2 regions of the Roseivirga sp. 4D4 genome follow, and region 2 is predicted to be linked to the other one. Evidence: riboswitches for the same ligand, from Rfam matches in the RefSeq annotation. Region 2 holds a riboswitch; the other holds the start of a gene.
The links. Region 2 has a riboswitch for S-adenosylmethionine ahead of BFP97_RS20910 (homocysteine S-methyltransferase family protein). Riboswitches for the same ligand answer to the same signal wherever they lie in the genome.
Positions count from the first base shown of each region.

Region 1 (6,412 bases), 3.0 Mb from region 2:
AGAAACCCTTATTCAGATGGAATAAGGGTTTTTCGTTTTACTTATTTCTTAAATAAGTTTACCCTGAGCCTTGATCCATCGCTCGGGAAAGTCTCCCCGCGTAGCGCCTTTGTAATCCTCATAGCTACAAGGGATATAAGCGCGATCCATCATCTTCGTACCGTAATTGACTAGCATCCACCATTTATCGGAGAGGTTGCTCTTGTAGAAAGTCATAGTGTCATCGGTACCCTCAAAGCTAACAGTGTATTTGGTGTAGTTGTCCGAGTTAAACTGGCCGGTGTCACGCCTGTTGTAATACCCCTCGATAAAGTACCAGATCATGGTGGCCATTACCGAGGCAGTTTTCAGAGCGTCATCGTCTAAGGAAGGGTAGTACTCATGAAAGCCCACGGAAGTCATCTTCTCATTTATACCTGCATACCAACTGAGTTGACAAGCCTCTTCTCCTGATAGACCAAAAGGCTGGGCCTTAGGATTTCCCGGTGCATCTGAGGAGCGAATTGCTGAAATATCGAAAGTGAGCATATCAGCCATTCTAATGAGTGGTTCTGCCTGCTTGATATCATACCTTATTTCTCCCAATCTCAAAGACTCAAAATAAAGTTTGTCAAGGGCCTTGAGCATAGCAGCATCTATCAGGTAAGTCTGATGTGCTAGGTGGCTATAATTAAGTAAGAAGTTAGGTTGGTGTAGGAGCAAAGCATTTAGAAAGTTAGCTGATGACTCAGCCTCTTCTTCCATATCTATAAACGCATCTACATTGGCGACTGAGATGAGTTTATTAGCGGTTTCATAGGCTTTGAATTGTCCCAGTGCCAAATCTTGGTTGCCCCCGATCATGATCGGTAATACGCGTTGACTCAGTAAGAACTCACAAATCTCTCTTATCCTTGCTTGTGTTTGTTCTTCGTCTTCACCGAGTTGGATATTTCCCAGGTCAGCAATACGATAGGCTGCGGTACTACGCTTAAGCGCAAAGAGCTTCGCACGAATTAAATCTGCCTCACCTCTTGAATTGATACCTATGATGGCCAAATCCATTTTAGAAATATCGAAGTCTTCGTCTTGTAAGTGGTTAACACTTTTGCCAAAGGCATTTGCTGGTAAATCGTATTCTGATGAGATGGGAGTGAAAAAGAGCTTGAGGTTCATATAGTGCGATAAATGCTAAAATAAAGATAGAATATTCTCGATGATTTTTCGAACCAAATAAAAAAGCCTCGACATGTCGAGGCTTTAATTTTTTATGAAGCTATGGATTAGCCACCGAAGTCGTCAAACGCGACATTCTCATCAGGTACACCCCAATCTTCGCACATCTTAATTACTGCTGCGTTCATCATCGGAGGTCCGCAGAAATAGAACTCAATTTCTTCAGGAGCATCATGTTTGCTCAGGTACTGATCGATCACCGCTTGGTGAACGAAGCCTAAGAAACCATCTCCTTCCTTATCTTCCATGTTCTTTTTCTCGACCCAGTTATCCTCTGGTACAGGCTCAGAGAGTACTAAATGGAAACTGAAGTTTGGAAATTCTTCTTCAATCTTTTTGAAATCGTCTAGATAGAAAAGCTCTCTTTTCGATCGTCCACCATACCAATAAGTTACTTTTCTACCCGTTTTCAGGGTATGGAATAAATGGAACAGGTGAGATCTCATTGGTGCCATTCCAGCACCACCACCAATGTAGAGCATCTCAGCATCTGTTGGTTTGATGAAGAATTCACCGTAAGGACCTGAGATAGTTACTTTATCACCTGGCTTTCTTGTAAACACATAAGAAGAGCAAATACCAGGATTAACATCCATCCACTTGTTGTTGGCTCTGTCCCATGGTGGAGTTGCAATACGAATATTCAGCATTACAATGTTACCTTCTGCCGGGTGGTTAGCCATTGAGTAAGCACGGAAGATTTCTTCCTTGTTTACCATTTGAAGATCCCACAAGTTGAACTTGTCCCAATCCTCTTTGAATTTATCCGGACCAGCAGGATCGTCTGGGTGTGGTTCAATGTTCATGTCTTTAAAGTCACAAACAACAGGAGGAACATCCACCTGAATATATCCACCCGCTTCGAAATCTAGTGTTTCGCCTTCAGGTAGTTTCACCACAAATTCTTTAATGAATGATGCCACGTTGTAGTTAGAAACTACTTCACATTCCCACTTCTTAATACCGAAGATTTCCTCAGGAATATGAATGCGCATGTCATTCTTCACTTTTACCTGGCATGTCAAACGCACACCTTCTTTTTGCTCTGCGCGGCTTAAGTGACCAACTTCAGTAGGAAGAACGTCTCCTCCACCTTCGTTAATGGTACACTTACACATGGCACAAGTACCACCACCACCGCAAGCTGATGGTAAAAATATTTTCTGTCCAGAAAGCGTGTTCAGCAGAGTAGAACCGGCTGCTGCAACGACAGGATTCTCTTCATCACCGTTGATGATGATTTTGACATCGCCAGACTGAACTAATTTTGATTGAGCATAAAGCAAGATCAATACTAGCAGAAGGATGACTGCGGAGAACGCAACGATTGACGTAATTATGATAGATGACATCTATTAATCGATTTTAAATCAATAATTTGAATCTAAAAGACCCCGACTTGTCGGGGCTACAAATATATTCACTAAAAGCTTAAATCAGTAGGTGATTTAGAAAAAAGATGCCCTCTTAAAATCAAGCCTATACGGTGATTTTTTCAAGCAATTCTTGCCCCTTTTTCAACTCTTCAATTTCAGCATTTAGTGCTTTGACACAGAGACTTCCTAAGGAACTTTCCGTACCGTTTGCGCAGAGAACAATATTGTTTTTAGGATTGTTTAGCCATTTCCCATCTAAAAGATGGTTAATACACATTTTACCAATCACATAGCTGTGATCGAAGCTAAAGTACTTGTGATGTATACTCTCAAAATCTTCCAGATCGATTTCATGAGGATTATCAAAGCTCACATAGACTTCTAGTAATGAATCATTGCTAAAGGGTAGTTTGCCTAAGTTGTAGTGCTTTTTATACTCATATCGATAGTCATAGCTTAGGGCAGAGACATCTGATAAAACTGCTGCCCCAGTGGGCAGACTACCGGCTCCCTTACCAATAAAAAGCTGATCATCACAGAACTCACCGTTCAAAGTGACTGCATTGAACTCATTTTTTACGTTATGAAGACTATGATCTGATTTAATAAATTGGGGCGTGACGAAGGCGTATACTCTGTCATGAATGCGCTTGGCTTGTGCAATGAGTTTAATTCCAAAACCCTTTTCTCTAGCATATTCCAGATCGGCTGGTTTAATGTGATCAATACCCAAATTGACAATTTGTGCTGGCGGAACATGAATACCGAAAGCATGAGTCAATAGAATGCTCAATTTGTATTTTGCATCGAAACCTTTGACATCAAGTGTAGGATCTGACTCCGCAAAGCCTAGGGACTGGGCTTGCGAAAGCGCAGTTTTATAATCGAGATTTTCTTCAAATACTTTTGTGAGTATGTAGTTTGTAGATCCATTAAAAATACCTTTGATCTCATTCAACGGCTCATGACCGAAGTACTCTTCCAAAGTTCTGATGATTGGGATACTGCCACACACGGCTCCTTCATAGAGAAGGGCTGCCCCAGTGCTTGCTTGTAAATCCACCAGATAAGAGAGGTTTTCGGCAACCATTTTCTTATTAGCAGTTACTACTGACTTACCGTTTTTTAGGGCCCTTGTTACAATGTCCAATGCGGCTTCAGCATCATCTATCAATTCCACTATGACATCAATGGCTGAGTCATTAAGGATTCGATCGGCTTGGGTAGTAAACAAGTTGTTATCCAAGCTTCTCGGTTTATCAGGATTCTTAATACAGATTTTCTTGATCTCGCCTGAGAAGTTTTTCGAGTTGTTGAGTGTTTCGTAAAGGCCTTGGCCTACGCAGCCAAAACCAAAAAGTCCTATTCTGATATTTTTCATGAAAGCGTGCTTAAAAAGTCTTGAAGTAGTTTACTGATGCTTGGGGCTTCTACTAAGAAGCCATCATGACCGTATTTCGAAGGCACAAAATCGAGCTTGGCATTTGGAATAAGCTGTTCCAATTGATGTTGCTCTTCCGTTGTGAATAAGAGGTCGCCTTCTATCCCGATCACCTGAACATTGGCTTTGATCTTGGCCAGGGCTTTTTCAATACCACCTCTGCCACGACCAACGTCATGGGTATCCATGGTCTTGTTCAAAGTGTAATAGGTTCTAGCATCAAAGCGCCTTCCAAGTTTTTCACCCTGATAGCGCTGATAACTTTCAGCACTAAAATCATCCAGTTGCCCTTCTGCATCTTGTTGTGTGCTATTGAAAGTTTTGTGGTTACGATAAGAGATCATTGCCATAGCTCGGGCTGCCTCCAACCCCTTCCAGCCCCCTTTTGGAGATGAAGAGTAGAAGGAAGGATCAGATTCAATCGCCATTCGTTGTGCTGCCCGAATGGCAATTCCCCATGGGGAGCTTTTGGCAGAGGTCGCAATCAAAGCCAAGTTTTCAAAAAGTTGTGGATCATCAATGGCCCATTCTAAAGCTTGCTGGCCACCCATGGAACCTCCTATACCGAGGAAAACACGCTGAATCCCTAGGTGCTTTTGTAGTAATTGGTGGGCTTTCACCATATCTCTGATGGTGAGATTAGGAAAGTCTCGTAGATATCTTTCCCCATTGCGGATATCAAAATCCTTAGGCCCTGTGCTTCCATAGCAGGAACCAATAATATTGGCGCAAACAATAAAATGCTCCTTCGGATTAATAAAATCATTCTCACCTATGAGACCTGGCCACCATTCAAAAGGGTTGGAATTGGCGGTAAGGGCATGGAATACCCAGACCACATTGCTTTGATCTTGGTTGAGTTGACCGAATGTGTTGTAAACGATCCGAAGTTCAGGAAGCTCGGAACCATTTTCTAGTGTAAAAGGGGAGTCGTAAAACAAATACTCGGATTGGGAGTACTCATTAGAACTCAACCCTAAAGTTGTTGCTTTAGTGTTTTTCAACATAGCTGTGCTTTTATGTGAAAAGAATGAGTTGAGTAATCAGGAAAGAATTTCCCGAATAATGAAAGTAATACGAATTCGGATCAGGTTAACTGAACTCGATGAATGCAATACGTCTGGAATAAATGGATTTTTCATACTTACCAATTTATATTCTCCCGAATGTCACTCGACACCCTTTGGGATCTGGACTTAGCACCTTTTCCAATGGTTTTCGGAATGGTTGCTAGCGCTTCAAAGAGCCAGTCTCTCCACGCTTCTTTATAAATCGATCCTTTTCCGTGAACGGAAATGAATGACTTGATGCTGCAAACGTAGCAGCACAAAATGATGTTTCAAAAAAGAATTTGAAAAATTTAATTGCCTCCTTACTGAAGCATCCTCAATACAGTGGTCAGTTGTTTCTTGAGATCGCGTCTGTCGACAATAAAATCAAGGAATCCATGATCAAGTACAAACTCTGAGCTTTGGAAGCCTTTTGGAAGGTCTTTTCCTACAGTATCCCTAATCACTCGAGGACCAGCAAAGCCAATCAGTGCGCCTGGTTCGGCAATATTGAAATCACCCAACATGGCATAGGATGCAGTAACACCTCCAGTGGTTGGGTCCGTCAATAAAGAAACATAAGGTATTCCAGCTTCTGAAAGCAAAGCGAGTTTAGCTGAGGTCTTGGCCATTTGCATTAAGGAATAACCAGCTTCCATCATACGAGCACCACCTGATTTTGAAATCATCAAAAATGGGACTTTGTGTTTGAGGGAATAGTCAATGCCTCTGGCGATTTTTTCTCCAACAACGGAACCCATGGAACCTCCAATGAAGGCAAAGTCCATGCAGCAAACCACTAGGTCCAGGCCATTCATTTTGCCATGTGCAGTTCTTGCGGCATCCTTCAGGTTGCTTTTTGCCTGAGTCGCCTTGATTCTTTTTGGGTAAGGTTTGCTGTCTACAAACTTAAGTGGGTCTCCTGAGGTCATCTCAGCATCTAACTCCGTGAATTTGTTCTCATCAAAGAGAATTTCAAAGTACTCTTTTGAACCAATACGAACATGAAATCCATCTTCTGGACTTACATAGGCATTGTTTTTCAATTCACGGGTGTGAACGATAGTACCACCTGGTGTTTTAAACCATAAGCCGTCAGGGGCATCTTTCTTCTGATCGGTTGGAGTGGTAATACCCTTAATTTTTCGCTGAAACCAAGACATACAGTAGCGTTATCGTCTAATTTTTTTCAAAGAGTAGGCAAAAATAGGCGAAAAGTCTTCGCCCGCCAAAGATTACATGATTCTACTCTCGTTTAAAAAGAGTTGAAATTGCTTGGGAGGTAAAAAATTACTCTCTTACTTTGGGGCGGAATGAACGTTCATTCCGCA
Region 1 is NZ_MDGP01000001.1:3,899,323-3,905,734, forward strand. It holds gene BFP97_RS17020 (formimidoylglutamase) at 49-1,155, opposite strand; gene nqrF (NADH:ubiquinone reductase (Na(+)-transporting) subunit F) at 1,263-2,567, opposite strand; gene BFP97_RS17030 (homoserine dehydrogenase) at 2,695-3,972, opposite strand; gene metX (homoserine O-acetyltransferase family protein) at 3,969-5,039, opposite strand; SAM riboswitch class I at 5,182-5,306, opposite strand; gene accD (acetyl-CoA carboxylase, carboxyltransferase subunit beta) at 5,405-6,244, opposite strand.
Region 1: another riboswitch for S-adenosylmethionine. It lies ahead of metX (homoserine O-acetyltransferase family protein); the one in region 2 lies ahead of BFP97_RS20910 (homocysteine S-methyltransferase family protein).

Region 2 (6,412 bases):
CTCTGTTTGACTTTGAAGATTTTCTATTCTGTCTCGTGAGAAATACTCAACATCTAAGAGTACATAACTCATACTTTTAACTTCGAGACATGAAGCCACAGAATAGTCCAAAAACTTCAGAAAGTCCTTATTTGAGTATCGGCCAAACCCTTCTGCTATGTTATTCATAATTGATAATCCAGCTCTTTTAAATTGAGATTTAGTATCAAAGTCTTTGGCTAATTCGCCCTCTCTGCTCATTCTGAAGATTTCACAAGTAAGCTTTCTAGCTAATTGCCAACACTTTAAATCTTCGAACTTTGTCACTTTTGCCATTCTTACCCTTTTTTTTAAAACCTAATTTTTTAGTCAACACGTCCGAACATCTATACTTCAGTTCTTACTAAATATCATAACTCAGGTTTGGGGCTAACCATTTTTCAGCTTTCGCTAGAGAGAAGCCCTTTCTACTGGCGTAATCTTCCACCTGATCTTTTTCAATTTTACCTAAGCCGAAGTATTTGGCTTCTTCATGCATGAAATAAAATCCAGAAACCGAAGAAGCCGGGTACATAGCAAAAGATTCTGTCAAACTGATGCCTGTATGCTTTTCAGCTTCTAGCAGGTTGAACAGTAGTTCCTTTTCAGTATGATCCGGACATGCAGGATAGCCTGGTGCCGGTCTGATGCCCTGGTAGCGTTCTTTGATAAGTGTTTCATTATCAAGTGACTCGTTCTCAGCATAGGCCCACAATTCCTTCCTCACTTTTTCGTGCATTAACTCTGCAAAGGCCTCAGCTAACCGATCGGCTACTGCCTTAATCATGATTGAATTATAGTCGTCATGATCCTTTTCATACTTTTCAATCAAAGACTCGATACCGATGCCTGCAGTCACGGCAAATCCGCCTATATAGTCTTTATTGCCTGTTTCCTTTGGAGCTACGAAATCAGCTAGGGATAAATTAGGAAGGCCAGCTCCCTTTTTACCCTGCTGACGGAGCATATGAAAGGTTGTCAGTACTTCTTCTCTACTATCATTGGTATACACTTCGATATCATCCCCAATTGAATTGGCAGGATATAATCCAACTACAGCATTTGCATACAAGAGATCATTCTCAATAATCTGATCTAAAACTATCTGTGCATCTTCAAAAAGTTTCTTAGCCTCTTCACCGATGACTTCATTATCGAAGATTGCTGGGTACTTTCCTTTCAACATCCAGGTATTGAAGAAAGGTGTCCAATCTATGTACTTGCGAATTTCTTCAATTGAATAATCCTTAAAGACTTGATTACCCAATTGTTTGGGTTTTACAAACTCTTTGGCACCCCAATCTACTTTGACTTTATTCTCCTGAGCATCGGTAAATGGGATGTAGTTCTTCACCTGCTTTCGATTAGCATGATCCTCACGGAGTTTGGCATACTCTTCTTTAGTCTTGCCATGAAACTGATCATAGGTTTCTTCACTGATTAGCTCTCCTGCTACAGGAACACTCTTAGAGGCATCGAGCACATGGACAACTGAACCCGAGTAAACCGGATCAATCTTTACGGCAGTATGAATCCTTGACGTGGTCGCTCCTCCAATCATCAATGGGAGTTTCATATTTCTGCGCTCCATTTCTTTAGCCACAGTCACCATTTCATCTAGTGATGGAGTGATTAATCCACTAAGACCAATGGCATCAACATTCTCTTCAATCGCTTTGTCCAGAATCTTATCTGCGGGTACCATCACTCCCATGTCTACTATATCATAGTTGTTACAGGCCAGCACCACCCCCACAATATTCTTTCCTATATCATGAACATCGCCTTTTACTGTAGCTAGCAGCACTTTCGAAGCCGCAGAAGTATCTTTATTGGCCGCTTTCTCAGCCTCTAAATAAGGTAGCAGATAAGCAACCGCCTTTTTCATCACCCGTGCACTTTTAACCACCTGAGGCAAGAACATCTTCCCACTGCCGAAAAGGTCACCTACTACATTCATTCCATCCATTAAAGGACCTTCAATCACATGAAGTGGCTTTGCGTGTTGCTGACGAGCTTCTTCCGTATCTTCCTCAATGAACTCTACGATACCCTTCACCAAGGCATGTTCCAATCTTTTCTCAACAGGTTCTTTACGCCACGCGTCATCCTTTACCTGTTTCTTACCTTCTCCCTTGACAGTCTCAGCAAACTCGAGAAGTCTTTCCGTTGCATCATCCCTTCTATTGAGCAACACATCTTCGACTCGTTCTAATAAGTCTTTAGGAATATCATCGTAAACCTCGAGCATAGTTGGGTTTACGATGCCCATATCCATTCCTTCTTTAATCGCATGATACAAGAAGGCTGAATGCATGGCCTCACGAACAGGGTTGTTACCTCTAAAGGAGAAAGACACATTAGAAACTCCTCCACTTACGTGGGCACCTGGAAGGTTTTCTCTTATCCAACGGGTAGCTCTGAAAAAGTCTGTAGCGTTATTATTGTGTTCTTCAATCCCTGTGGCTACAGGAAAAATATTCGGATCAAAGATGATATCTTCCTTTGGAAAGCCGACCTGATCCACCAGGACTCTGTAGGATCGTTCACAAATCTCGATTCTTCTTTCATAAGAATCTGCCTGTCCTTCCTCATCAAAGGCCATTACTATGACAGCGGCACCATATCTTTTTACCTTCTTGGCCTGCTCTATAAACTTTTCTTCTCCTTCTTTCAAAGAGATTGAGTTAACCACTCCTTTACCTTGAATACACTTTAACCCTGCTTCGATAATCTCCCATTTCGAAGAGTCAATCATGATAGGGATTCGAGCAATATCTGGTTCCGCTGCAATAAGATTGAGGAACTTCACCATGGCTTCTTTACCATCGAGCATCCCTTCGTCCATATTTACATCGAGTATTTGAGCCCCTCCTTCGACCTGATTTCGAGCAACTTCCAAGGCTTCATCATACTTTTCCTCTTTAATGAGTCGTGCGAATCTCAAGGAACCTGTGACATTGGTCCTTTCACCGACATTGATAAAATTCAACTCAGGTGTCACAATTAATGGCTCAAGGCCAGAAAGTCTTAGTGTAACTTTGCTCATCGGATTAAGCTTCAATAAGTTTTTCAATAGGACGCGGCTGATGTTTTGAAGCTACCTCCGCAATCATTTTTATGTGATCTGGAGTAGTACCACAGCAGCCTCCAACAATATTTAAGAAGTTATCTTCCAAGAAGCCGTCTATAAGGCTTGCCATCTCTTCAGGTGATTGATCATACTCACCAAATTCATTTGGTAGACCGGCATTTGGATGTGCACTCACATGAAATGGAGCCTTCTTTGAAAGTGTCTGTAGGTATGGTCTTAGTTGTTCAGCACCTAATGCACAGTTCAACCCGATGCTTAGCAGAGGTATATGTGATAACGAAACTAAAAATGCTTCCGTGGTCTGGCCAGATAAGGTCCTTCCACTAGCATCAGTAATAGTTCCTGAAACCATTACAGGCCATTCTTTTCCTCTATCCTCAAATACTTCTTGAATGGCAAATACGGCAGCCTTTGCATTTAGGGTATCGAAAACAGTTTCCACAAGCAAAAGATCCGCTCCTCCGTCTAAAAGGGCCTCTGCCTGTTGTCTGTAAGCAGTAACGAGTTCATCAAAGGTCACTGCTCTGAAGCCTGGATCATTGACATCTGGAGAAAGGGAAGCCGTTCTGTTCGTGGGGCCCATGGAGCCTGCTACAAAACGTGGCTTATGAGGTTCGCGAGCTGTGAACTCTTCTGCAACTTCCTTAGCAATCTTAGCCGACTGATAATTGATGCCATATACTGCATCTTCCAGGTGATAATCGGCTTGAGCTATGGTCGTACCACTAAACGTATTCGTTTCAGCAATATCAGCACCGGCCTCATAGTATAATCCATGAATCTCTTTGATGATGTCAGGACGTGTAATAGACAATAGATCGTTGTTTCCTTTTAAGGGATGATCGTGATCTTTGAACCTATCTCCTCTGAAATCTTCTTCCTCCAGTGTGTGCCTCTGGATCATGGTGCCCATTGCCCCATCCAAAACCAATATTCTATCCTTGAGGATTTCTTGAATCTTTTTCGCCATTCTTTTAATTATATGGCTTACCTAGAAAGTTAGAGAGTATCTATCCTCATCTTTTCCTCGATGGCTCGAGGCTAGGAATTAGCACCAGGTATTACCCAGGTTGCTAAGACATCATCGGGCCTAGTCCCTCCGTCTTTCTTGATAAGCAATGCAAATAAAATGATTTAGCGGAAATAGTTAATATGGTTTCCAAATTATTTAATGGAATACATCAGTTTGAAACTAAAGTTCAGCGAAGGCACTATTCCCTGGAATTCATCATCATAATCTCTACCGTACATACGGTCAAAATTTTCGGGTCTTCTTGCGTCTGGTGTGAAGTCTTGATTGATGAATCCAATTGCTCCTAAAATCTCTAGATCTATTGGGCCTATGAGGTGAGTAAGGAAACCGATATTCCAACGTACACCAATATCTTGCCTAGTAATTCCATAGGTCGCCTTTTCAAAGTACTCACAACCACTGCCACAGTCTAGCCTAAATACCCTAGTCCGATCATAATTGATTTCATTGAAGAGTAATTCAAGCCCAATGAACGGCAGTATACCAGTCCTTGGATTTCTATTCAACCAGCCTCTTAAACCGGATAAAGTCTGCGGTTCGCTGGCATACACTTTTAAAGTCACAGAGCTCTTAAATCCCGATTTATCGGCAAAATAGGTTACGTCATCTTCAAAAACATCCCAAGGCAAGATGCTTCCGTATCTATATTCAATGTTGAAGTTATTGCCCAAACGATGTTCTATAGCAGCAGTTACCGAGGGGAATCTCCAGGCTAGTTGAGTGGGAACAACTTTCACAGCAAATTTTGGTACTACCAGCTGACTATCTACTTCAGGTTGATAATACTCCTGCGCCTTTAAGTTGAGCGCAATGAGCATCAGCGTTGTGGTTAAAAGACTCTTAATCATTTTAATCAGCAGTTACGCTTCCCTGAACAGCACCTAAACTCGTATCACCATAGGTTATATTATAGAAACCATTATCAGTTCTAATAATAAGGTTCGTGTCTGATATAATTACATCTAAGGGAATTGCACCTGGTAACTCCTTGAAGTCTATCTCAGTCAAAGTTCCTGTATCGGTGTAGTGATACATGGTCAATCCGCCTTTCTCACAAACAAATAGTCGGGAATTACTTACAGCCAAGCCAAATGGCGATCGTGTTTCATACACTCGAAGTACTTTGGGGTTCTCAATATCAGATATATCGATAGCCTCCAAGAAGTCTATTGTTCCTGACCTGCAATCCGAAATCTTAAGAGTCGAAAATGCAATACCATCTCTCGCCACCACCGGATCACAAGCGGTCAAGTGCTCGTAAGAAGATATGTAACCAATTCTATCATCACTTAGAATCCCTAGAAAGTGAACAGCATTGCTGCTGCCAACCAACAGATTATTGTTACCGTACGGGAATATGGTTTCTAACTGCCCTCCTACAAATACTTCATTAACAAAGGTCAACTCTCCTCCAGGTTCTATGGTGTAGTTACGGACATTCTGACCATTTAAGACTACCAAGTGATTGTTTATAACAGTGAACTTGGCCAGCGATCCACCGGTACCTGTACCAGACAGTTCAGGACTGAAGTCATTGGCGTCATCGCTACAAGCAAAAAAGGCAAGTGTTATAAGTAATAGGATTGTCTTCTTCATCACTTGTAGCATTTAGGGTTTGTGATGGTCGTTAATCTCCAACCAACAATGATTCCTCTCGATTCATCTGGGCATTCGAAATAGTAGCCCGAAAGTGGTGGCAGCTGATCATCATACTCACCTGATTTTAGCACATCGAGGTCTCTTGAGATGATCTCAATATTATCCGGATCATTCACATCTATTGCCAATAAGGAGTTGTACTGATTCACATAGACAATTCCATTTCGAATGACCATGTTCTCGCTACCCTGAACCTGAAGAAAACCTCGATTTACAGGGTTAGATGGATCAGCATTGTCAATAATATGAATACCCTTTCCCACATCATTCAAGAAAACTAAATCTCCTAACACATAGATTTGACCTGGGTCTTCTACTGGCCGTGTAGCTGTGAGTGCTATGCTATTGTCAACTTCGGTTAGATAAACTGGTTCATAACCTACTACGTCTCCTTCCGGAAAGCTTGGAGGGGGCGTATTGAAACAGCTTGTGAGGAGACAAACCATCAGGAGCGTTAGAAAAATGGAGTTCTTCATAAACTAATAACTCTTATTCGACCGAAAGGCGCAACATTGTTGCATTAAGAATTTGTTAAGTATTCTCAGCGTTGCTTTGTGAATAAATTACCAAGCCTGCCCAACAAAACAGCGTGAAATGAATAAATTAAT
Region 2 is NZ_MDGP01000001.1:887,628-894,039, reverse strand. It holds gene BFP97_RS03885 (four helix bundle protein) at 1-315, opposite strand, end outside; gene metH (methionine synthase) at 383-3,067, opposite strand; gene BFP97_RS20910 (homocysteine S-methyltransferase family protein) at 3,072-4,082, opposite strand; SAM riboswitch class I at 4,126-4,230, opposite strand; gene BFP97_RS03870 (hypothetical protein) at 4,277-4,993, opposite strand; gene BFP97_RS03865 (hypothetical protein) at 4,995-5,741, opposite strand; gene BFP97_RS03860 (hypothetical protein) at 5,741-6,280, opposite strand.